2 regions of the Wukongibacter baidiensis genome follow, and region 2 is predicted to be linked to the other one. Evidence: a T-box and tRNA genes for the amino acid it is inferred to sense, from the RefSeq annotation. Region 2 holds a T-box; the other holds one or more tRNA genes.
What was found. A T-box is a leader RNA that pairs with one kind of tRNA and senses whether it is charged. The one in region 2 lies ahead of serS (serine--tRNA ligase), so its partner is inferred to be a tRNA-Ser.
Positions count from the first base shown of each region.

Region 1 (12,279 bases), 820 kb from region 2:
CCCACATAAACTCCGGGAAATAATACAGAATTTTCAACTTCACCGTGTACAATACATCCCTCATTTAGTAGGGAGGATTTAACACTACCAGTATTACTGATATAATGTGGTGGACTATTTGGATCATTTGAATATATCTTCCAATTACGGTCATATAGGTTTAGCTCATTACTTTCCTTTAATAGGTCCATATTAGCTTCCCACAGACTTTCAACGGTTCCTACATCCTTCCAATAGCCGTCAAATACATATGCATATATATTTAATCCGTTATCCACCATCTTTGGAATGATATTTTTTCCAAAGTCATTGCTAGAATTCTCATCCTCTTCATCCTCAATTAGATATTGTTTAAGCGCCTTCCAATTAAATATGTAGACCCCCATTGAAGCCAGATTACTCTTTGGATTTTCAGGCTTTTCATCAAATTCATATATTCTTTCATCTTCATCTATATTCATTATTCCAAACCTATGGGCCTCATCAAAGGGAACTTCTATGACTGCAATTGTAGCATCGGCTGATTTTTCTTTATGGCGTTCAAGTAATAAGGAGTAATCCATTTTATAAATGTGGTCACCGGACAAGATCAAAACATACTCGGCATCATACTTATCTATAAAATCCATATTTTCATATATTGCATTTGCAGTACCCTTATACCATCTACCACCCTTTGGTCCAACGTAGGGTTGTAAAATTGTAACTCCTCCATCCTTTCTATCCAAATCCCATGCACTCCCGATTCCTATATGAGAGTTTAATACTTGCGGTTGATACTGAGTTAAAACTCCCACAGTATCAATATCTGAATTTGAGCAATTACTTAAGGTAAAATCTATTATTCTGTATTTTCCTCCAAAAGGTACAGCGGGTTTTGCTAATTTTCTAGTTAATTTTTTTAACCTTGATCCTTGCCCTCCTGCTAATAGCATAGCAACGATCTCTTTTTTGTGATTTCTCATAGGTTGATCCCCCTTTAGATGTTTGTTTATAGTTTTTTGAATAAAATAATCTAACCCCATAAGGATTAGATATTACTTTTCCTCTTTTTGATAAATAATACTCCTAGTGGCGGAATTTGAATGTCAATAGAATAAGGCCTACCATGCCAATTAACTTTATCTGATTTTATAGATTCCCTATTTTTGATTCCAGCTCCGCCAAATTCTTCTAAATCACTATTGAAAACCTCTTCATATTCACCTGGATAGGGAACTCCTATTTTGTAATTATCTCGAGGCACAGGTGTAAAATTACATATACTTATTATAAAATCTTCTTTCTCTTTTCCCATTCTCATAAATGCAATTACACTTTCTTCATGATTGTTATGATCTATCCACGAAAAACCACTATGGTCATTGTCAAGTTGATATAGTGATTTTTCTTCCCTATAAAATCTATTCAATTCTTTAATGAAATTTTGCATCTTCTTATGCATATCAAAGTCTAACATCATCCATTCCAAACTTTTTTTGTAATCCCATTCTATGAACTGCCCAAATTCACCGCCCATGAATAAAAGCTTTTTACCAGGATGTGCAATCATATATGAATAGAAAGTTCTCAAATTAGCAAATTTCTCCCAATAATTTCCTGGCATTTTATCTATTAGGGATTTTTTCCCATGGACTACCTCATCGTGAGATAGTGGTAATATATAGTTTTCTGAAAATGCATATGTAAATGAAAATGTTATTAAATCATGGTGCCACTTCCTGTAAATATGGTCCATTTCCATATACCTTAACATGTCATTCATCCATCCCATATTCCACTTAAAATTGAACCCTAGGCCATCTAGATAAGTAGGAGTGGTTACAAGAGGCCATGCAGTTGCTTCTTCTGCTATCATAAGTACATTAGGGAAATTACTAAATACTACTTCATTCAATTTTTTTAAAAATTCTATTGCTTCAATATTCTCTCTTCCTCCAAACTTGTTTGGCTGCCAATAGTTATCCTTTCTTCCATAGTCTAAATAGAGCATATAGGATACTGCGTCTACTCTTAATCCATCTATATGACAGATATCAAGCCAAAATATAGCATTAGATATTAAAAAGCTCACTACCTCATTCTTTCCATAATCAAATACTGCCGTCCCCCATTCATGATTTTCTGCCATTTCTGGAGAATCGTATTCATAAAGGGGAGCTCCATCAAATTTATATAGTCCATGGCTATCCTTACAAAAGTGACCTGGCACCCAATCTAAAATTACACCTATTTGATTTTGATGGCATCTATCTACAAAATGCATAAAATCATGTGGAGTACCATATCTACTTGTAACAGAGTAGTATCCCGTTGTTTGATAGCCCCATGATCCATCAAAGGGATGTTCGGTAATGGGTAATATCTCTATATGGGTATATCCCATTTCAACAATATATCCGATAACTTCATCTGCAATTTCCCTATAATTGTAGAAGTCTCCATTCTCTTTCCTTTTCCAGGACCCCAAATGTAATTCATATATATTAATTGGTCCTTCGTATATAGATTTCTTTTCTTGCATCCATTCATCATCGTTCCACTTATATTCATCTAGTGAAAACACTCTAGAAGCAGTATTCGGTCTAACTTCTGAATAATATGCGTATGGGTCCGCTTTTAAAAGGATATCGCCATCTTCAGTATGAATCTCATATTTATATAGCTCCTCCTTTGCTAAATCAGAAATGAATATATTCCATATTCCCGAATCACTTACTTTTTTCATAGGATAGTCTATACCAATCCAACTATTAAAATCACCGACAATATTTACTTGCTTTGCATTAGGTGCCCATAAGGTAAAGCTCACACCCTTTAAACCCTTATGCTCTATTAAGTGTGCACCTAAAAAATTATAGCTTTTACAGTGGTTTCCTTGATGAAATATATGTATATCAAAAGAGCTCACTGACAAATAGTCAATGATTTTTTCCTTCATGATTTAAGCGCCTCCTTTTATCTTAATGTTTTAGAATCTTAATTCATTTCTCTGTTCTCATATTTTTAAAGAATTTGCCATATATTAAGTTTCATCCTATTTCTAAAATTTTTCACTTCTCTATATATATGCAAAAAAACGAAAATATTCCAACTTTTTTTGTTGATTTTTATACAAAATTTATTTTCCTAATAAAGTCTTCCTTATCAGCCTAGAAATTTGCTCAAATATATAGAATAAGACAATTCTTACGTTATTTAAATAACATAAAAATTGTCTTTTAAGTTTTCGTTTATATTTTTTTCAAAAAATAAAAAAATCAGAAGAATTTTTTCTTCTGATTTTAATTACAAACTGGCAACGACTTACTCTCCCAGGCGGCTGCCCGCCAAGTACCATCAGCGCTGAAGAGCTTAACTTCTGTGTTCGATATGGGAACAGGTGTATCCTCTTCGCTATTGTCACCAGATTTTTCGCTTTTAAGCGAATAAATATCATTAATTTAATTTTAAGTTAGAGATAATAAAAGATTTTATTCTCTCAAAACTGAACAATGGAAAGTATGGTCAAGTCCTCGACCTATTAGTACCTATCAGCTAAAGACATTACTGCCCTTACACCTTAGGCCTATCAACCAGATAGTCTTTCTGGGGTCTTAATCCATAAATGGATGGGAAATCTTATCTTAAGGTGGGCTTCGCGCTTAGATGCCTTCAGCGCTTATCCCTTCCGTACATAGCTACTCAGCGGTGCTCCTGGCGGAACAACTGATGCACCAGAGGTACGTCCATCCCGGTCCTCTCGTACTAAGGACAGCTCCTCTCAAATTTCCTGCGCCCACAGCGGATAGGGACCGAACTGTCTCACGACGTTCTGAACCCAGCTCGCGTGCCTCTTTAATGGGCGAACAGCCCAACCCTTGGGACCTACTACAGCCCCAGGATGAGACGAGCCGACATCGAGGTGCCAAACCTCCCCGTCGATGTGGACTCTTGGGGGAGATAAGCCTGTTATCCCCGGGGTAGCTTTTATCCGTTGAGCGATGGCCCTTCCACTCGGAACCACCGGATCACTAAGCCCGACTTTCGTCCTTGCTCGACCTGTATGTCTCGCAATCAAGCTCCCTTCTGCCTTTGCACTCTTCGCGCGATTTCCAACCGCGCTGAGGGAACCTTTGGGCGCCTCCGTTACTTTTTGGGAGGCGACCGCCCCAGTCAAACTGCCCACCTGACAGTGTCCCAAGACCGGATCACGGTCTCTGGTTAGAACTTCAGTATTACAAGAGTGGTATCCCAACAACGACTCCGCACAAACTGGCGTCCATGCTTCTAAGTCTCCCACCTATCCTGTACATGCAATACCAAAATCCAGTGCCAAGCTACAGTAAAGCTCCACGGGGTCTTTCCGTCCTGCTGCGGGTAACCGGCATCTTTACCGGTACTACAATTTCACCGAGCCTACTGTTGAGACAGTGCCCAAATCGTTACGCCTTTCGTGCGGGTCGGAACTTACCCGACAAGGAATTTCGCTACCTTAGGACCGTTATAGTTACGGCCGCCGTTTACTGGGGCTTCGGTTCACAGCTTCGCATACGCTAACCACTTCCCTTAACCTTCCAGCACCGGGCAGGCGTCAGCCCCTATACATCATCTTTCGATTTAGCAGAGACCTGTGTTTTTGCTAAACAGTCGCTTGGGCCTATTCTCTGCGGCCACCTCGGGCTATTCACCCTAACGTGGCACCCCTTCTCCCTAAGTTACGGGGTCATTTTGCCGAGTTCCTTAACAGTAGTTATCTCGCTCGCCTTAGGATTCTCTCCTCACCTACCTGTGTCGGTTTACGGTACGGGCACCTTTTATCTCGGTAGAAGCTTTTCTTGTCAGTGTGGAATCAGCAAGTTCGCTACTTATTTTTCGCTCCTCATCACCTTTCAGGATTGCAAAGACGGATTTGCCTATCTCTGCTCCCTACGGGCTTGAACCCACTCAACCAACCGTGGGCTTTGCCTATCCTCCTGCGTCCCTCCATTCCTCAAACGATAAAGTGGTGGTACAGGAATCTTCACCTGTTGTCCATCGCCTACGACTTTCGTCCTCGGCTTAGGTCCCGACTTACCCTGAGCGGACGAGCCTTCCTCAGGAAACCTTAGGTTTTCGGCGGGTAGGATTCTCACCTACCTCTCGCTACTTATGCCAACATTCTCTCTTGTATAAAGTCCACTGCTCCTTACGGTACAGCTTCAGCCGATATACAATGCTCCCCTACCCCTGCCATACGGCAAGCCATAGCTTCGGTAACAGATTTGAGCCCCGGTAATTTTCGGCGCAGAGCCACTCGACTAGTGAGCTATTACGCACTCTTTAAATGAGTGGCTGCTTCTAAGCCAACATCCTAGTTGTCTAAGCAGCTCCACATCCTTTCCCACTTAATCTGTATTTAGGGACCTTAGCTGATGGTCTGGGCTGTTTCCCTCTCGACTACGAATCTTATCACCCGCAGTCTGACTCCCAGATAAAAGAATACGGCATTCGGAGTTTGATAGGCTTCGGTAGGCGGTGAAGCCCCCTAGGCCATTCAGTGCTCTACCTCCGTTTCTCTAAATCTGAGGCTAGCCCTAAAGCTATTTCGGGGAGAACCAGCTATCTCCGAGTTCGATTGGAATTTCTCCGCTATCCACAGGTCATCCGATAGCTTTTCAACGCTAAACGGTTCGGACCTCCACGAAATTTTACTTTCGCTTCATCCTGCCCATGGATAGGTCACCCGGTTTCGGGTCTACGGCATGCAACTAAATTCGCCCAGTTAAGACTCGCTTTCGCTGCGGCTCCAGACCAAAGGTCCTTAACCTTGCTGCATACCGTAACTCGTTGGCCCGTTCTACAAAAAGTACATGGTCGTTCATATAAAGAACTTCCACTGCTTGTAGACATAGGGTTTCAGGTTCTATTTCACTCCCCTCCCGGGGTTCTTTTCACCTTTCCCTCACGGTACTATCCTCTATCGGTCACCAGGTAGTATTTAGCCTTGGGAGGTGGTCCTCCCAGCTTCCCACAAGGTTTCACGTGCCTCGTGGTACTCTGGAGTAGTGCCAAGGATCTTCTTCTTTCACCTACAGGACTTTCACCTTCTGCGGTGGGCCTTTCCAGACCTCTTCGGTTAGAATACCTTCCTCTTTATGGCTCTATCCACAACCCCTAAAGCCGTAGCTCTAGGTTTGGGCTCTTCCCCTTTCGCTCGCCGCTACTGAGGGAATCGATTTTTCTTTCTCTTCCTCAGGGTACTTAGATGTTTCAGTTCCCCTGGTTGCCTCCAACTGCCTATGTATTCAGCAGAAGGTATCTAAGGTTTACTTAGATGGGTTTCCCCATTCGGAAATTCCCGGATCAAAGCTTGCTTGCAGCTACCCGAGACTTATCGCAGCTTACCACGTCCTTCGTCGGCTCCTGGTGCCAAGGCATTCACCCTATGCCCTTAATAACTTGACCATTATATTAGTCAATAAAACCTTTTTACAAAAGTTAAATTAACTCAGTGAAATTGCTTTTATAGCAATTCTGTTTCTCTCCATTGTTCAGTTTTCAAAGAACAAAATTATGTTTGAGTGCTTTAACTTAATAGCATTCAAACATTCATGGTGGAGACGAGGAGATTTGAACTCCTGACCCCCTGCTTGCAAGGCAGGTGCTCTCCCAACTGAGCTACGCCCCCATAATTTTGTTGTATATTTAAATTGAATGTCCTTAGACATTCAAAACTAAACAGTGTAAGGTTTTCTCCTTAGAAAGGAGGTGATCCAGCCGCACCTTCCGATACGGCTACCTTGTTACGACTTCACCCCAGTCATTGATTTCACCTTCGGCAGCTTCCTCTTAAAAAGTTAGATAGCTGACTTCGGGTGCCCCCAACTCCCATGGTGTGACGGGCGGTGTGTACAAGACCCGGGAACGCATTCACCGCGACATTCTGATCCGCGATTACTAGTAACTCCAACTTCATGTGGGCGAGTTGCAGCCCACAATCCGAACTGGGACTGGCTTTTTGGGATTCGCTCCAGATTACTCATTCGCTTCCCGTTGTACCAGCCATTGTAGCACGTGTGTAGCCCAGAACATAAGGGGCATGATGATTTGACGTCATCCCCACCTTCCTCCGGTTTGTCACCGGCAGTCTCTCTAGAGTGCCCAGCTTAACCTGCTGGCAACTAAAGACAAGGGTTGCGCTCGTTGCGGGACTTAACCCAACATCTCACGACACGAGCTGACGACAACCATGCACCACCTGTCTCCTCTGTCCCCGAAGGGAAAGGTACGATTAAGTACCGGTCACAGGGATGTCAAGTCCTGGTAAGGTTCTTCGCGTTGCTTCGAATTAAACCACATGCTCCGCTACTTGTGCGGGTCCCCGTCAATTCCTTTGAGTTTCAGTCTTGCGACCGTACTCCCCAGGCGGAGTGCTTAATGCGTTAACTCCGGCACCGAGGGTGTGAACCCCCGACACCTAGCACTCATCGTTTACGGCGTGGACTACCAGGGTATCTAATCCTGTTCGCTCCCCACGCTTTCGTGCCTCAGCGTCAGTTGCAGTCCAGAGAGTCGCCTTCGCCACTGGTGTTCCTCCTAATATCTACGCATTTCACCGCTACACTAGGAATTCCACTCTCCTCTCCTGCACTCAAGCCATACAGTTCCAAAGGCTTACTACGGTTGAGCCGTAGCCTTTCACCTCTGGCTTATTTGGCCGCCTACGCACCCTTTACGCCCAGTGATTCCGGATAACGCTTGCCCCCTACGTATTACCGCGGCTGCTGGCACGTAGTTAGCCGGGGCTTCCTCCTAAGGTACCGTCATTATTCTTCCCTTAGGACAGAGTTTTACGACCCGAAAGCCTTCTTCACTCACGCGGCGTTGCTGCATCAGGCTTTCGCCCATTGTGCAATATTCCCCACTGCTGCCTCCCGTAGGAGTCTGGACCGTGTCTCAGTTCCAGTGTGGCCGATCACCCTCTCAGGTCGGCTACTGATCGTCGCCTTGGTAGGCCTTTACCCCACCAACTAGCTAATCAGACGCGGGTCCATCTTGTACCACCTGAGTTTTGACTAATGCGCCATGCGACGCTATAGTTTTATGAGGTATTAATCACCGTTTCCAGTGGCTATCCCTCTGTACAAGGCAGGTTACCCACGCGTTACTCACCCGTCCGCCGCTTTCCAGTTAATCCTTCATCCGAAGAATCAGTCATAACCTTCTCGCTCGACTTGCATGTGTTAAGCACGCCGCCAGCGTTCATCCTGAGCCAGGATCAAACTCTTAAAAAAAATCTGGCGTTTATTACTTCTTTAGCTTGAATTATATCAAACTAAGGTTTAATTCCTTACACTGTTTAGTTTTCAATGTCCAAAGTTTTTTCTGTCGTTTTAGCGACAAGAACCATTATAGCAAATCTTTTTTATCTTGTCAACACTTTTTTCGACATTTTTTTCGCCGCTGTTTCCAGCGACTCCATTACCATCTTATAAATGAAACTTAAATAGTAATTTCATGGTGCCCAGAGGCGGAATCGAACCACCGACACGGGGATTTTCAGTCCCCTGCTCTACCGACTGAGCTATCTGGGCATGTTAGTTTTTTTTAAGATATTACCTTGGTGGGCTTAAGTGGACTTGAACCACCGACCTCACGCTTATCAGGCGTGCGCTCTAACCAGCTGAGCTATAAGCCCATAATAATGGTCGGGGTGGCAGGATTTGAACCCGCGACCCTCTGGTCCCAAACCAGATGCGCTACCAAACTGCGCTACACCCCGAATTAAGATATAGATTGTATTGTATGGTGGGCCTTCAGGGATTCGAACCCCGGACCTGCCGGTTATGAGCCGGACGCTCTGACCAACTGAGCTAAAGGCCCTTATTTTGGCGGAGAAGGTGGGATTCGAACCCACGGCCCCTTGCGGAGTCACTGGTTTTCAAGACCAGCTCCTTAAACCACTCGGACACCTCTCCGTAATCAATCATCAAAATAGTACTTACCTTTTATTTATCTTAACAGATAATTAAAACTGGTGACCCATCCGCGACTCGAACGCGGGACACCCTGATTAAAAGTCAGGTGCTCTACCGACTGAGCTAATGGGTCATATATGGCGTGCCCACAGGGATTCGAACCCCGGACACACGGCTTAGAAGGCCGTTGCTCTATCCAGCTGAGCTATGGGCACACATACATTGGAGCGGGTGAAGGGGATCGAACCCTCGCAACCGGCTTGGAAGGCCGGGGCTCTACCACTGAGCTACACCCGCATAGATATTAAATTGGAGCGGTAGAAGGGATTTGAACCCTCGACCCTCGCCTTGGCAAGGCGATGCTCTACCACTGAGCCACTACCGCATATTGGTGCGGGTAGAGGGACTTGAACCCCCACGTACAAGACACTAGATCCTAAGTCTAGCGCGTCTGCCAATTCCGCCATACCCGCATATTAAAGTTTTTTTCAAAATGGTGGAGGGAACTGGATTCGAACCAGTGTAGACTCAGTCAACGGATTTACAGTCCGCCCCCTTTAGCCACTCGGGCATCCCTCCATATTTGTGATGGAGCTGGTGATGGGACTCGAACCCGCAACCTGCTGATTACAAGTCAGCTGCTCTGCCAATTGAGCTACACCAGCATAAATGGCGATCCAGAAGGGACTCGAACCCTCGACCTCTAGCGTGACAGGCTAGCGTTCTAGCCAACTGAACTACTGGACCATAAAGTTGTGTTTCAAAACGCCGTAAGCGTGTTTTGCAAATTATTAATGGTGGGCGCAACAGGACTTGAACCTGTGACCCCCTGCTTGTAAGGCAGGTGCTCTCCCAGCTGAGCTATGCGCCCAAATCAGCTTCTAATAACTAGAAGCTAAAATTGGTGACCCCTAGGGGACTCGAACCCCTGTTACCGCCGTGAAAGGGCGGTGTCTTAACCGCTTGACCAAGGGGCCAAAATGGTTGCGGGGACAGGACTTGAACCTGCGACCTCCGGGTTATGAGCCCGACGAGCTACCAACTGCTCCACCCCGCGTCGATAATTATATATATTTTTTTATGGTGCCGGGGACCGGAATCGAACCGGTACGGTCTTTAAGGACCGCAGGATTTTAAGTCCTGTGCGTCTGCCAGTTCCGCCACCCCGGCACTTATTGGCTCCAGAGGTGAGATTCGAACTCACAGCCTACCGGTTAACAGCCGGTTGCTCCACCATTGAGCTACTCTGGAATGTTTCGCTGTTTTTTTCAGCGACAAGATATATATTATCATATTTGCTTCATCATGTCAACTGTTTTTTTGAAATAAATTCTTTTTCCTATTTATTTCAAACCCGTAACGGCTGACTACTTGTATTATTTTACTACCTGTTTTTCTATTTGTCAAGACGGAAAAATAATGTAATTAAAAAAAATTTAGTCTAAAAGTATAGATATAGATATATAGTTGAAGAATTTAATCTCCTAGGGTATTTAAATATAAAAAGAGGATGACTTCTCATCCTCTTTTTAATAACTATCTGAATTAGTCTTATGTCATATATGTATATAGTCTATATATTAAATCCACCGTTCTATAACCATCAATATTATTAAGCAAACTATACATATCCCGATCCATAGTATTGAATTTTTCAACCTAAGCCCTCCTCATATATATTTATATGCGGGGTTAATATGGTGATATGCATAGAACAAAGATAATAATTGGAGTGTATGTAGTAATTTATATAATTTTGAATCTATCTGTTTGTTCCTTTAACAAGGTTGCCATATTGTTTAATTCTTCTATACTTGCTCCAACTTCTTCTAGGGAACCTACTTGCTCCTGAAGAACAGCATTAATTTGCTGTGCTCCACTAACATTGCTAGATGTATTTTTAGAAATATCATTCATTGTACTTTTCATAACTGAAGTTATTCCTCTTTGCTTTTTAGATAGGTTTAAGATTCTTTCTATCTCTTCAGTCATATTTTCTATTGATGTAAATATATTTTTAAACTGCTTATTTACTTCCATACCTTTTTGTACTGTGGTGTCAACAAGTGACTGTCCTTCCTTCATAGTAGAGTCTGCTTTTCCTACCTTATCTTGAATTTCATCAATCAGCAATCTAATCTTATTCGTCGATTCCTTACTGCTCTCTGCCAGTTTTCTAACTTCCTCTGCAACTACTGCAAATCCCTTTCCATGTTCTCCAGCCCTAGCTGCTTCTATGGCTGCATTCAAAGCAAGAAGATTAGTCTGTTCTGCTATAGCTGTAATAAAGTGTACTATTTCTCCGATTTCTTCCGATGAAATTTTCAGCTCTCCTATAATTCTATTAGTGTTCTCAGAAGAAGTTTTCACCTTATTTATATATGTCACTGCTTCATTTATATTCTCTCCACCAAGTCTAGCAGACTCTAATACATTTTTACTATTATTGAAGGCATTTTCTGATTCATTGGATATGATTTGTGCACTATCATTCATCTCATCAATACCATTTACAGACTCATCTACAGAACTGGCATTGCTCTGGAGCCCACAGGATATTTCATTTATCTCTTTTGCTATATTCTCTATCCCTTGGTTAGTTTGCTCCATTATAAGTGCAATTTCATTAGATGATCGTGATAAAATACTTGAATTTTTTGAGACCTCTGATACTAAATCTTTTATCTTCATAACGAACCAGTTTACATCATTCCCTAGATCGCCTATTTCATCCTTTGTTTTAGTATCAATATTTTGAGTTAAATCTATTTTATTATCTTCGTTAGATAAAATTTTATTCAACGTCTTAGTTATATATGTCATTGGTCTTGTTATACCCTTTGTCATAAGATATGCAATTATAAAGGCCAAAATAAAAGCTCCTGCTAATATAATGATGATATTAGTAATATAGCGCTTGCTATCTTCCATAGCCCTATTGTAAAAATTATCCGCTAACTCGTTTGCATCTTCAACCAGTATATTCATACAACTATTTATAAGTCCAACCTGATATGTTCCAGTACCCTTTTCTACAAGTACTGCTTCGATTTGATTACCTTCCTTAGCGAGCTTAACAATTTCATCCCTAATTGGCTTCCATTCCTTATATGCATTATATGCCTTTTCTACAACTTCAGGGTCCCCAGTAAAGTTGTTTTGAATTATTTCAAATTTCTTATGTACTATTTCATCATATTTCTCAATTTTTTTCACATGATGATGAATCTGCAGTTTCTCTACAGTGCTAACACTTTTCATCTCATTCATAATCTTTAATATATTTATATCTGCTTCATTCACAGCCTTTGTGACTGTAAAAGGCTGTTCATACATATCA
Region 1 covers NZ_CP138202.1:2,827,267-2,839,545, forward strand. Annotated here, with positions in the region: gene R9X47_RS12760 (glucose-1-phosphate adenylyltransferase) at 1-965, opposite strand, end outside; gene glgB (1,4-alpha-glucan branching protein GlgB) at 1,031-2,941, opposite strand; rRNA gene rrf (5S ribosomal RNA) at 3,294-3,410, opposite strand; rRNA gene R9X47_RS12775 (23S ribosomal RNA) at 3,504-6,426, opposite strand; tRNA gene R9X47_RS12780 (tRNA-Ala) at 6,574-6,649, opposite strand; rRNA gene R9X47_RS12785 (16S ribosomal RNA) at 6,723-8,255, opposite strand; tRNA gene R9X47_RS12790 (tRNA-Phe) at 8,480-8,555, opposite strand; tRNA gene R9X47_RS12795 (tRNA-Ile) at 8,583-8,659, opposite strand; tRNA gene R9X47_RS12800 (tRNA-Pro) at 8,667-8,743, opposite strand; tRNA gene R9X47_RS12805 (tRNA-Ile) at 8,768-8,844, opposite strand; tRNA gene R9X47_RS12810 (tRNA-Ser) at 8,851-8,939, opposite strand; tRNA gene R9X47_RS12815 (tRNA-Lys) at 8,997-9,072, opposite strand; tRNA gene R9X47_RS12820 (tRNA-Arg) at 9,078-9,154, opposite strand; tRNA gene R9X47_RS12825 (tRNA-Gly) at 9,163-9,236, opposite strand; tRNA gene R9X47_RS12830 (tRNA-Gly) at 9,250-9,324, opposite strand; tRNA gene R9X47_RS12835 (tRNA-Leu) at 9,329-9,412, opposite strand; tRNA gene R9X47_RS12840 (tRNA-Tyr) at 9,434-9,518, opposite strand; tRNA gene R9X47_RS12845 (tRNA-Thr) at 9,529-9,604, opposite strand; tRNA gene R9X47_RS12850 (tRNA-Asp) at 9,610-9,686, opposite strand; tRNA gene R9X47_RS12855 (tRNA-Val) at 9,735-9,810, opposite strand; tRNA gene R9X47_RS12860 (tRNA-Glu) at 9,842-9,916, opposite strand; tRNA gene R9X47_RS12865 (tRNA-Met) at 9,921-9,996, opposite strand; tRNA gene R9X47_RS12870 (tRNA-Leu) at 10,021-10,109, opposite strand; tRNA gene R9X47_RS12875 (tRNA-Asn) at 10,116-10,190, opposite strand; gene R9X47_RS12880 (methyl-accepting chemotaxis protein) at 10,686-12,279, opposite strand, start outside.
Region 1: it has a tRNA-Ser gene. The T-box ahead of serS (serine--tRNA ligase) is inferred to sense a tRNA for this amino acid. The anticodon was not compared.

Region 2 (12,279 bases):
TAAAGGGAGCCAATGAAAAGCTATTAGAGGATATTGAAAAAGAGAAAAGACTTGAGGAAATGAGAAAGGAATTCGTGTCTAGTGTATCCCATGAGCTAAAAACTCCATTAGGTATTATTAAAGGATTTGCAGAAGGAATCAAAGATGGTATTTATGAAGAGAAGAAGGAATACTATCTAGACGTAATATTAGATGAGGTAGAAAAAATGGAAGATCTAGTGCTAGATATGTTGGATCTTTCTAAATTAGAATCTAAATCATATAGATTGACTAAAGAAAAATTCTTCATAGATCAGTTGTTTTTAAAAGTAATAGATAAATTTAAAAATCATATTGCAAGTAAGAATATTAACATTGTTTTTCAATGTGAAGGCGAAGATGTTTCAGTTCATGCCGATAGAAAGAGGATTGAGCAGGTCATTGTAAACCTACTTAGCAATGCAATAAGACATACAAATAATGAAGGAACAATAACTTTTTCAATAATTGTTCAAGACGAAAGAGTAAATGTGTCTATTGAAAATAACGGAGAAAGTATATCTAAAGAAAAGATAAATAGGATATGGGATAGATTTTATAGAATTGAAGAATCAAGAGTAAGACAAGCTGGAGGAACAGGTTTAGGTTTAGCCATAGTAAAGAATATATTAGAACTACATGATAGTAATTATGGAGTGAGGAATACTGAAGATGGAGTAGAGTTTTATTTTTCGTTGCCTAAGATAGAGCTGTTATAAAAAAATAGATATGATTTATTATTAGAAATTTATAAAGCCCCTATTCTACCAGGGCTTTGAGACTGCCCGGAAACCCGAATTTCTTCGTTGTTGCCTCAAGCAAGAACCCTTACGTATGTCTGTATACGCTGCGGTCTCTTGCTTTCATCACGCCTCGAACTTCAGCTTTCCGGGCAGTCTGTCATCTTGTAGACTTTGTCTACAATCTGAAAGCCCCGATTCTATCGGGGCTTTAATTGACTAAATAAGTAAGGTTAAATCTATCTAGTTAAAGATCTTAAATCTTTCAATTCATCTGTACTCATATTGTCTAAGACATAGGCCTTACGAGCAAATTCATTTCTAGTAAATACCCCTTTTTCCACTAAAAGCTCAATGAGGCTTGCTATAGCAAGGGTATTTCTATAATCTATTTCCTTTAAATCTCCAATTTTTGCGTAGATATCAATTTTATTAAAGCTGTTCATATTATCGACCCCCATTTAATTATATGTATATTTTAATTATCTCCTCAAAACAAAAAAGTATACATGGAGAATATGTTTTAGTTGATTCAAGACAAAGCAAAAAACAGTCTCAAAAAGAGATAAAAATCTTATTTTGAGACTGTTTCTCTTTGTGATTTCTCATTTTGAGACAAGTCAAAACTAAAAATAAGTATTTTTCAATGATTTAGCTTTGGCACGATTGTTGCAATGATTATTTTCAGAAGAATATTAAAGGGGAGTGGGATTGTGGAATTAAGAAATCTTATTGTTAAAGCTCTTAAGGAGGAAGTTGTTCCTGCTATGGGTTGTACAGAGCCAGTTGCTGTGGCTTTAGCAGGTGCGAAGGCTAAGGAATTAATAGATTTTCAAGAGATAGATAGAGTTCAGGTTTTTGTTAGCCCTAACATATATAAAAATGGTTTGGCTGTAGGAATACCAAATACAGAAGAAGTAGGACTTTATATTGCAGCAGCACTAGGTCTTATAGGTGGAAAAAGCGAAAAGGACCTGAAGGTATTGGAAGGAATAGAGCCAAATGATGTGAAAGTTGCAAAGGACCTATTAGAAAGTGGAAAATTATCCTTAGATATTAAAGCTACAAAGGAGAAGATTTATATTGAGGTAGAGCTTTTCACCGATGGAGGTTCTTCTAAGGTAGTTATAAAGGGTAAACATAATAGATTTGTGTATTTGGAAAAGCAAGGAGAAGTAATATTAGATGAAAAGGAAGAAAATGCACAGGCAGTAGATGATAAAAATGCAATATATAATTTAAAAATAAGAGAAATTATTCATGAGATAGAGCAAGTACCATATGAAGACATAAAGTTTATGTTAGATGGCTTAGAAATGAATGAGAAGATAGCACAAACTGGACTAAAGCAAAATACTGGAATAGGAGTAGGCTTTACCTTCCTAGACAATATAGAAAAGGGTATACTATCCAACGACCTAATGAATCAGGCAATGATGCTAACAGCAGCAGCTTCAGATGCACGTATGTCTGGGGTAAGTCTGCCAGTTATGAGCAGTAATGGAAGTGGAAATAATGGATTAACAGTAATATTACCTATAGTAGCCTATAAAGAAAAGTTTCAGCCAGAGGATGAAAAGATAGCTAGAGCTTTAGCAATAAGTCATATTATCAATAGTTATATAAAGTACTATATAGGTAGATTATCTGCTCTATGTGGTTGTGGAGTTGCTGCTGGAACTGGTTCGGCTGTAGGTATAGCTTGGTTAATGGGTGCAAATGATGAACAGATAGATGGTGTAATAAAAAATATGCTTGCAAATACAAGTGGAATGATCTGTGATGGTGCAAAGGTGGGATGTGCATTAAAGCTTGCTACATCTGCGTCGGCTGCCGTTCAATCAGCTCTATTAGCTATAGGTAACAATATTGTGCCTTCGCAGAATGGTATTGTAGCTGAAACGGCAGAGGAGACAATAAAGAACCTAGGAACATTATCAGATAAAGGAATGAATACTGCCGATGAAGTAATATTAAGGGTTATGAAGGAAATGCAAGCAAAGTCAAATACTAATTTAGATTATTCAAATAAGCAAAATAGTATTGCGTAGTGATAGAGTAACTTTACTAATAATGATAAAGATTAAAAAAACTATAATATATAAGGAGTGTTTTACATGAAAAAAGAAACTATTAGTACAAAAAATGCCCCAGCGGCTATAGGACCTTACTCTCAAGGAGTAAAAGTTAACAACATGATTTATACTTCCGGTCAATTACCGATAGATATAAAAACAGGTGAGATGCCAGATACTATCGAGGAACAAACTAGAAAGTCATTAGAGAATGTAAAGGCAATAATTGAGGAAGCTGGAAGTGATATGAGTAAAGTATTTAAAACTACTGTATTCTTAAGCGATATGAATAACTTTGCAAAAATGAACGAGGTATATAAAGAGTTCTTTACTGAAAACTATCCTGGTAGGAGTGCTGTAGAAGTTGCAAGATTGCCTAAGGATGCCTTAGTTGAGATAGAAGCAATAGCAACAGTTTAATATAATAACACTAAAAAACAAAGGGTGAGTCTAACTATAATTAGATTCACCCTTTTTTAAAACCGAGTTTAGAATAAAGTTACTATTATTTTACTTCAACGATCCATCCCTCTGGAGCCTCAACGTCTCCAAATTGAACTCCATAAAGAGTATCATAAAGCTTTTTAGTAACAGGTCCTACCTCTGTTTCACTATGGAAAACATGAAGATTTCCTTTATATTCAATACCTCCAATAGGAGTTATTACAGCAGCAGTTCCACATGCACCAGCTTCTTTGAATTCATCTAGATTATCTATTAAAACATCTCTTTCTGATACTTTCATATCTAAATAATTTTCAGCAATATGCATTAAGGAGTACTTTGTTATACTAGGAAGAATAGATGGTGAATCTGGAGTTACAAATTCATTATCATTTGTAATACCAAAGAAATTAGCAGCTCCAACTTCTTCTATCTTAGTATGAGTCTTTGGATCAAGATAGATACAATCTGCAAAGCCTTTTTTTACAGCTACTTCATGGGCATAAAGACTTGCTGCATAGTTTCCTCCAACCTTTGCTGCTCCTGTACCAAATGGTGCAGCTCTATCATATTCAGAAATAGTAAAGTTTACAGGACTCATTCCACCCTTAAAATAAGGTCCAACTGGAACACAGAATATGCAGAATATGTACTCAGGAGCTGGTTTTACTCCAACATTATCTCCAACACCTATAACAAAGGGTCTTAGATAAAGAGTTGCTCCAGTTCCATATGGAGGAACATAGGCTTCATTAGCCTTAACAACTTGAATACAAGCATCGATAAATTTTTCTTCTGGTACTTCTGGCATTAATATACGCTTACAGCTATTATTTAAACGCTTAGCATTTTGATCAGGTCTAAAAAGTTGGATTTTACCATCTTTTGTGCGGTAAGCCTTTAATCCTTCAAAACATTGTTGTCCATAATGAAGTGCTGTTGAAGCCTCACTAATAGAAAGCTTGTTGTCTTCTGTTAATGTTCCTTCATCCCACTTTCCATCCTTCCATCTTGATACATAACGGAGATCTGTTTTAATGTAATTAAAACCAAGTGTACTCCAATCGATATTAACAGTATTTTTCATACAATCCCTCCTAGAATATAATAAATAGCGTATATTCAAAATTATAATATAGATGGTTAATGTTTCATAGGCCTTTTCATGCTATAATGTATAAATATTATATTTTTGTTAGAAAATAATAAAATTTCCCTTGAAAAATGTAATAAATTATGCTAAAATTACTGAAAATATAGTATGAGACAATTATAGTATATATTATTTTAATGACTATGACGGGAATTAGTAAATAGGATAATTTTTTAAGAGAGTCGACGGTTGGTGGAAGTCGATATAATTACCTGTTGAATCCATCCTAGAGTTGTTAAACTGAAGGTTATTTATAGAAGTCGCAAGACTATAGTAGGTTTAATCGGTTAGCATCCGTTAATGTGCTAAGGGTTATTAAAAAAAATAACCCTATGAGTGGACTAGTATAGTCAATCAGGGTGGCAACGCGGAATAAATCCTTCCGTCCCTATATGGGGACAGGAGGATTTTTTTATCGTTATGAGTACTTCTCAAAGAGAAATCTGAAGTTAAAAGTAAGGATTTAAAAATATTTAAAGATATAAAAGGAGGTTACAAAGGTGTTAGATATTAAAAGAATAAGAAATGATTTTGATGAGGTAAAAGAACTTATTGAAAAGAGAACTAAGGGTGATTTTGGAATAGGTGAAGTAATTAAGCTTGATGAAGAGAGAAGAAAGATAATAGCAGAAGTTGAGCAAATGAAGAATAGGCAAAAAACAGTTTCTAAGGAAATACCAAAGCTTAAAAAAGAAGGTAAGGATGCTACAGCTGTACTTGCTGAAATGAAGGAACTATCAGAGACAATAAAGGGTCTAGATACTAAATTAAAAGAAATAGACGAAGAAATCAAGATGACGCTTCTAGGAATTCCAAACGCACCGCGTCATGATACTCCGGTTGGTAATAGTGATGAGGATAATGAACTAGTTAGAACCTGGGGAGAGCCTACAGAATTTGAATTTGAAAAAAAGGCTCACTGGGATGTAGGAGTCGACCTAGGAATACTAGATTTTGAAAGGGCTTCTAAAATTACAGGATCAAGATTCACCGTATATAGAGGAGTAGGTGCAAAGCTTGAAAGAGCCCTTATAAACTTTATGCTTGATATTCATACTGGAGATCATGGATATGAAGAGATCTTACCTCCGTTCATGGTAAATAGAAATAGTATGACAGGAACTGGTCAGCTTCCAAAGTTTGAAGATGATATGTTCCATCTGCCAAGTAAGGATTATTTTCTAATACCTACTGCAGAGGTGCCGCTAACTAACTTATATATGGATGAAATATTGGATGGAGATACGCTTCCAATCTATCATACAGCCTTTACACCCTGTTTTAGAAAGGAAGCTGGGTCTGCAGGTAGAGATACAAGAGGGCTTATTCGTCAGCATCAATTTAACAAGGTTGAGCTAGTTAAGTTTGCTAGACCAGAGGATTCATACAATGAGTTAGAAAAGCTGGTGACAGAAGCAGAAGAGATTTTAAAGAGATTAGAGCTGCCTTATAGAGTTGTAAGACTTTGTGGTGGAGATTTAGGATTTAGCTCAGCTATGACCTATGATATTGAAGTTTGGATGCCAAGCTACGATAGATACTTAGAGATTTCTTCTTGTAGTAACTTTGAAGATTACCAAGCAAGAAGAGCCAATATAAGATTTAGACCGGAGCCAAAGGGTAAGGCTCAGTATGTTCACACATTAAATGGATCAGCCCTTGCAGTTGGAAGAACATTATCTGCAATTCTTGAAAACTATCAGCAGGAAGATGGATCTGTAGTTATTCCAAAAGCTTTAAGACCTTATATGGGTGGATTAGAGAAGATAACTAAATAGTATATATGAAAAAATAAAACTGGGAGATTTCCCAGTTTTATTTTTTTGAGTTCTTTTTTACAATTTCACATATTCTTGTGATATTTCTACTACATCTAACCTTTATAATAAAGTCAGAAGTTAGGAAAGCTTTCCACAAAAAAATAATAAACTGGAGGTACATAAAATGAAAATGAAAAAAAATCTAAAGGTTTTAGCACTTGGAGCAGTTGTAGCATTAAATCTATGTATACCAGCTTTTGCTAATGAGGTAGTAGAAGCACCAAGAGGGAAGAATGTATCATCAGGAATTCAAAGGTACTTTTCTATGCAAAAAATGGACCCAGATCAAATGAAAGAAATGTTAGAGAAGTCATTAGAAAAGTTAGAAAATGCGTATGAAGAAGGAAAAATAGATGAGGAAAGATACGAAGCAGCTAAAGCGAACATAGAAGAAAAGCTTGAAAAAATTGAAAATGGAGATTATTCATTTATGGAAGCAAAGCCAACAGGTCTAAAAAAATTAGACCCAGAGCAAATGAAGGAAAGATTAGAAAATGCATTAGAAAGGTTAGAAGAAGCCTATGAAGAAGGAAAGATAGATGAGGAAAAATACGAAGCAAGAAAGGCTGCAATGGAAGAAAACATTGAGAAGATCGAAAATGGTGATTACTCTTTTATGCAGACAAAGGTAATAAGTCAAAGAAACTTAGATCCAGAGCAAATGAAGGAAAGATTAGAAAATGCATTAGAAAGATTAGAAGAAGCCTATGAAGAAGGAAAAATAGATGAGGAAAAATACGAAGCAAAAAAGGCTGCAATAGAAGAAAATATTGAGAAGATCGAAAATGGAGATTACTCGTTTATAAAAGCAAAAGGATTGAGTCAAAGAAATCTAGATCCAGAGCAAATGAAGGAAAAATTGGAACTATTATTAGAAAAGTTAGAAGAAGCCTATGAAGAAGGAAAGATAGATGAGGAAAGATATGAAGCAAGAAAGACTTTAATAGAAGAAAAACTTGAAGAACTGGACAATTAAGTGTAGATTTGTAGTAACAAAACTATGCTAGATATAAAAGAAATGCTGCAGCTCTTTGTAATATTAATGGGGTAGAATAAAGAATATCGGAGTTGGGAATATAAAATATAATTAATCAAGTGATGTGGAAGAAATCCTCTAAATTTACACTAACAATACTTATAGGCATTATAAAAAGACCTAGTTTATTTTAAAGTGAGCAGGTCTTTTTACCCCGTTTAAATATATCTTTATAAATACCTAACAATAATTATGTAGTATGATTTATAATTCTATTATAGATTATTTCTTGGAGATACTAGTAATAAAATGAGTTAGTTAAGTATATTTCCACTAATTAGTTTAGCTAGAGTCATTATAACTTGAAAGGGAAGATTGTAATGTATAAAGTTTTTCTCGTAGAGGATGAACAAAACTTAAATGATATACTTGTTTTCTATTTAGAAAATGAGGGATATGAGGTTAAAAGCTTTGTCGAGGGATTAGAAGCAGAAAAAAGTATTCATGAAGGAGCTGATTTATGGATACTAGACATTATGCTGCCTGATATGGATGGATATGAACTTATTAAGAAGATAAAGGCACATAACTATGATACCCCTGTAATTTTTATATCTGCTAGAGACAAGGATTTAGATAAAATAGTAGGATTAAGAATGGGAAGTGATGATTATATAGCAAAGCCTTTTTTACCTATAGAACTAGTAATAAGGGTTGGAAAGCTTTTAGAGCGAGTATATAATAAACAGAGAATTAAAAATAAAAAACTATTGGTAAATAATACATATACCATAGATTTCAGTAAGAGAATAGTTTATAGGGGCAATACAAAAATTGACTTTACTTCTAGAGAGTTTGATCTACTATGTACTATGGTTGAAAATAGAGACAATGCATTATCAAGAGAATATATTTTAGAAAGAGTATGGGGGAAAGATTATTTTGGCAGCGATAGGGTAGTCGATGATTTGGTTAGAAGAATAAGAAAGAAGCTTCCAAAACTTAGACTAGAAACAATATATGGTTATGGGTATAGGTGGTGTGCCAGTGAGGACTAAATCTTTAAATTTTAGATTAATGGTATCCTTTATTTTGGTAATCACTATTTTTTCCATATTTATGTTTTTTTTGTTGTTTAAGTCATTTAAAAACTATTATTACGAAGATATATTTAGAACAATGGAAGACAAAAATGAAGATGAATTTGAAAAGAGAATAGAAGATATCGATGAGTTTATTGCAAGTAACAGTCAAGATAAAAGAAGCATAGAGGAAATATATTGGACTAAGACCAAAGATGGCAAGCTTCACAGAAGAAAACCTATAAAAGACAGTAATGTAGCTGAAGACATAATATCAGAGGTTGAAGAAAACATAAAGAAGCAGAAAGAATCTAGTAAGAGATATGAAGTAGATATAGATGGAAGAAAATTATTTTATGTAATAAATAAATATGATACAGGATTTAAAACAAAAAGTACTTTTACAAGAATTATTAGGGATAAGGGAATGGTTTTAAATTATACTAGAGTCACTGGAAAAGAAACAAAAGATATTATTGATGAAATTATTAAAGGTAAAATTGTTAAGGAAGATATTAGAAAAGTCATTAATAATCAAATAACTAGTGAAGGTACTATAGGAGTCATTAAAGATAGAACATCCAATATACCGACCTACCTATATAAAGTATCTTTCAAGTGGGAGGCAAAGGATGATACCCTTGAAAAAAATTTATTTATCCAGATAGGCTTTGGATTTATCATAGTAATCATAATTTTGTTTTTATTTTCATTCTATTTGTCAAAACATCTAACCGGGCCTTTAATGGAGTTAACTAATAATGTTAATAAAATTTCCAACAGAGAGCTAGATAACCCCATGAAGATAATGGATAGAGATGATGAAATAGGATCTCTAGCAAACTCAATTGAAAAAATGCGTAGAGAGCTTTTTGAATATGATAAAGAACAGAGATTTAAGCTTCATTCCATATCACATGAACTAAAAACTCCAATAATGATAGTAAAAAGCTATGTAGAGGCCCTTAAAAAAGGTTTATATCCAAAGGGTAGCTTAGATGCAAGTCTGGAGATCATAGATGAAGAGTGTGGTAGGCTAGAAAAACTAGTTTACAACCTACTATATATACAAAGACTAGACTATTTAGATAGTGAGATTGCAAATAAAGAAAACATAAATATTAAGGAGTTAATAGAAGAAGTTATAGATAATTTTTCCTTTAAACTGGAAGAAATAGAAACTAGATTAGATATAGACGATATTTATATACATGCAAACCATGATCATATAAAAATTATCATAGAGAACATTGTAGAAAATCAAATTAGATATGCAAAAACCTTAATAAAAATATCTCTAAAGGAAGATTTTGAAAAAATATATTTAACATTCTATAATGACGGTGAAAGTATTATAAATATAGGAGATATATTTAAATTATTTAAAAAAGGTAAGAGGGGTCAAAGCGGCTTAGGCCTCTATATAGTAAATAGACTTCTAAAAATTAATAATGGCGAAATATATGCTAAAAATGAGGAACAAGGTGTATCTTTTTATATAGAAATTGAAAAAAGGGCTATCTCATAAATGTCTCTTATGAGTATAGCCCCGGGGTGTTTCAGAATGAGTGAAGTTCAAGGTTTTTGAAATTTCAACGGTTTGGCTAGTACTAACGTACGTGCCAAGTCGGTGAACATTTCAAATAACGCAGAAATTCGCCATTCTGAGACACCCCCACTTTATGCTATTTTTGGACGGCTATAACCTATAATCTATATATATCCTCAGTACTAATCTGCTGGATTCCAAGCTTTCCAATAATCTCATTTGCTCTATCAATCTCTTCTACACGGATTATTACAGGCGTCTTGTCTCCCATAGCAAAGGCATACATATACTCAACGCTTATATTGTTGTCAGAAAGCTTTTTAGCGGCATCTGCTAAAGCCCCTATCTCATGGGGGATTAGTATACAAAGAACGTCGGTTAAGCTAACGGAACATCCCTTTTCCTTTAAAGCTTTAACAGCTTTATCGGGGTCATTAACAATTAAACGCAGTATTCCATAATCTGATGTTTCTGCAATACATAGAGCTGCAATATTGATCTCTTCAGCGGCAAGGATTTCAGTAACCTCAGTTAATCTGCCGGCCTTATTTTCCAAAAATATTGATAACTGCTTAATAATCATAACCATACCCCTTTCTATTTCTTTCTCTTATCAATGACTCTCTGAGCTTTTCCTTCACTTCTTTGGATAGTCTTAGGCTCAACAAGCTTTACCTTTACACTAACACCTAGAGTACTTTCAATTGTATGCTTAATTTTCATGGATAAGGATTGTAATTTCTTGATTTTATCGGAAAAATATTCTTCATTTATTTCTATCCATACCTCTAATGTATCTAGATTATTAACTCTATCAACTATTAACATATAATGAGGCTTGGTTTCTCCCATTTCTAATAGAATACTTTCTATCTGTGAAGGGAATATATTTACACCACGGATAATTAGCATATCATCTGTACGACCGGTAACCTTTTCCATTCTTACGCTGGTTCTTCCGCAGGAGCATTTGTCAGGGTGTAATATGGTTAAATCCTTTGTTCTATATCTAATTAATGGTAAAGCTTCTTTTGTTACCGTTGTAAATACTAACTCACCCTTTTCCTCATATCCTAGGGGTTTAAGGGTATCCTTATCAACTACTTCAGGAATAAAATGATCCTCGATAACATGTAGGCCAGTTTGATGTTCGCACTCGCAGGCAACACCTGGACCTATTATTTCACTTAAACCATAGATATCGAAGGCTTTAATCTTTAACTTTTCTTCAATTTCTTTTCTCATGTTATTGGTCCAAGGTTCTGCACCAAAAATTCCTACCCGAAGAGGTAAATCCTCTGGATCAATATTCATCTCTTCAAGGACCTCAGATATATACAGGGAGTATGAAGGGGTACAGGCAAGCACCGTTGTTTCGAAGTCCTTTAGTAGCTTGATTTGTTTCTTTGTGTTACCTCCGGAGATTGGTACTACAGTTGCTCCTATTCGTTCACTACCATAATGAACTCCAAGACCTCCAGTAAATAGGCCATAGCCATAGGCCACTTGAATAACATCTTCCCGGGAGACCCCACAGGAATAAAGAGTCCTTGCAACAACCTCTGACCATGTGCCAATATCCTTTCTAGTATATCCCACAACTGTCGGATCGCCTGTTGTACCAGAAGAAGCATGGACACGAACTACTTCACTTCTAGGAACAGCGAATAAGCCAAAGGGATAATTGTCTCTTAAATCCTGCTTTGTTGTAAATGGAAGCTTATCTAAATCTTCGATTCCCCTAACATCTCCAGGCTCTATACCTAAATCCTGCATTTTTTTCCTGTAGAAAGGGACATTGTAATAGACTCTTTCAATCATTTCTCTCAATCTTTCACTTTGGACCTCTCTCATTTCATCTCTACTCATACACTCGTAACGTTCATTCCAAATCATATTATTCTCACCTACTATCATCAAAATTATTTAATATTTTAAGATTTCGTACTCTTATTATAAAGGGGCTGTCTCATAAAGGTTTCTCATGAGCACAGCCCCGAGATGTTTCAGAATGAGTGAAGTTCAAGGTTTTGAAATTCAGGCGGTTTGGCTAGTACTAACGTACGTGCCAAGTCGGTGAACATTTCAAATAACGCAGAAATTCGCCATTCTGAGACATCCCCTTAAAATTCATCCTATTGCGTTAATAGTTTATAGTTGGCGTTGCTTAGAATCTCAAAGGCTTTTTTAGGATCATTTGTCTTAAAATAGATTAAGGCATTTTGAGTTATTGCACTAACATAGGAGTAAAGATATTCAATTCCTATTTCCTCATGATCTAATAAATCTAGAATCTTATATAATTCTCCAGGTGCATCTGAAATTTCAACTGCTAAAATCTCTGAAAGATTTACTGTGTACCCACACTCTACGATTACCTTTGCAGCCAACTCAGGTTTGTCAACGACCATTCTTAAAATTC
Region 2 covers NZ_CP138202.1:3,649,307-3,661,585, forward strand. Annotated here, with positions in the region: gene R9X47_RS16445 (ATP-binding protein) at 1-737, shown strand, start outside; gene R9X47_RS16450 (hypothetical protein) at 998-1,204, opposite strand; gene R9X47_RS16455 (serine dehydratase subunit alpha family protein) at 1,472-2,809, shown strand; gene R9X47_RS16460 (RidA family protein) at 2,876-3,253, shown strand; gene R9X47_RS16465 (branched-chain amino acid aminotransferase) at 3,339-4,364, opposite strand; T-box leader at 4,565-4,823, shown strand; gene serS (serine--tRNA ligase) at 4,931-6,208, shown strand; gene R9X47_RS16475 (hypothetical protein) at 6,375-7,226, shown strand; gene R9X47_RS16480 (response regulator transcription factor) at 7,607-8,284, shown strand; gene R9X47_RS16485 (histidine kinase dimerization/phospho-acceptor domain-containing protein) at 8,274-9,836, shown strand; gene R9X47_RS16490 (hypothetical protein) at 10,015-10,440, opposite strand; gene R9X47_RS16495 (phenylacetate--CoA ligase family protein) at 10,455-11,753, opposite strand; gene R9X47_RS16500 (hypothetical protein) at 11,993-12,279, opposite strand, start outside.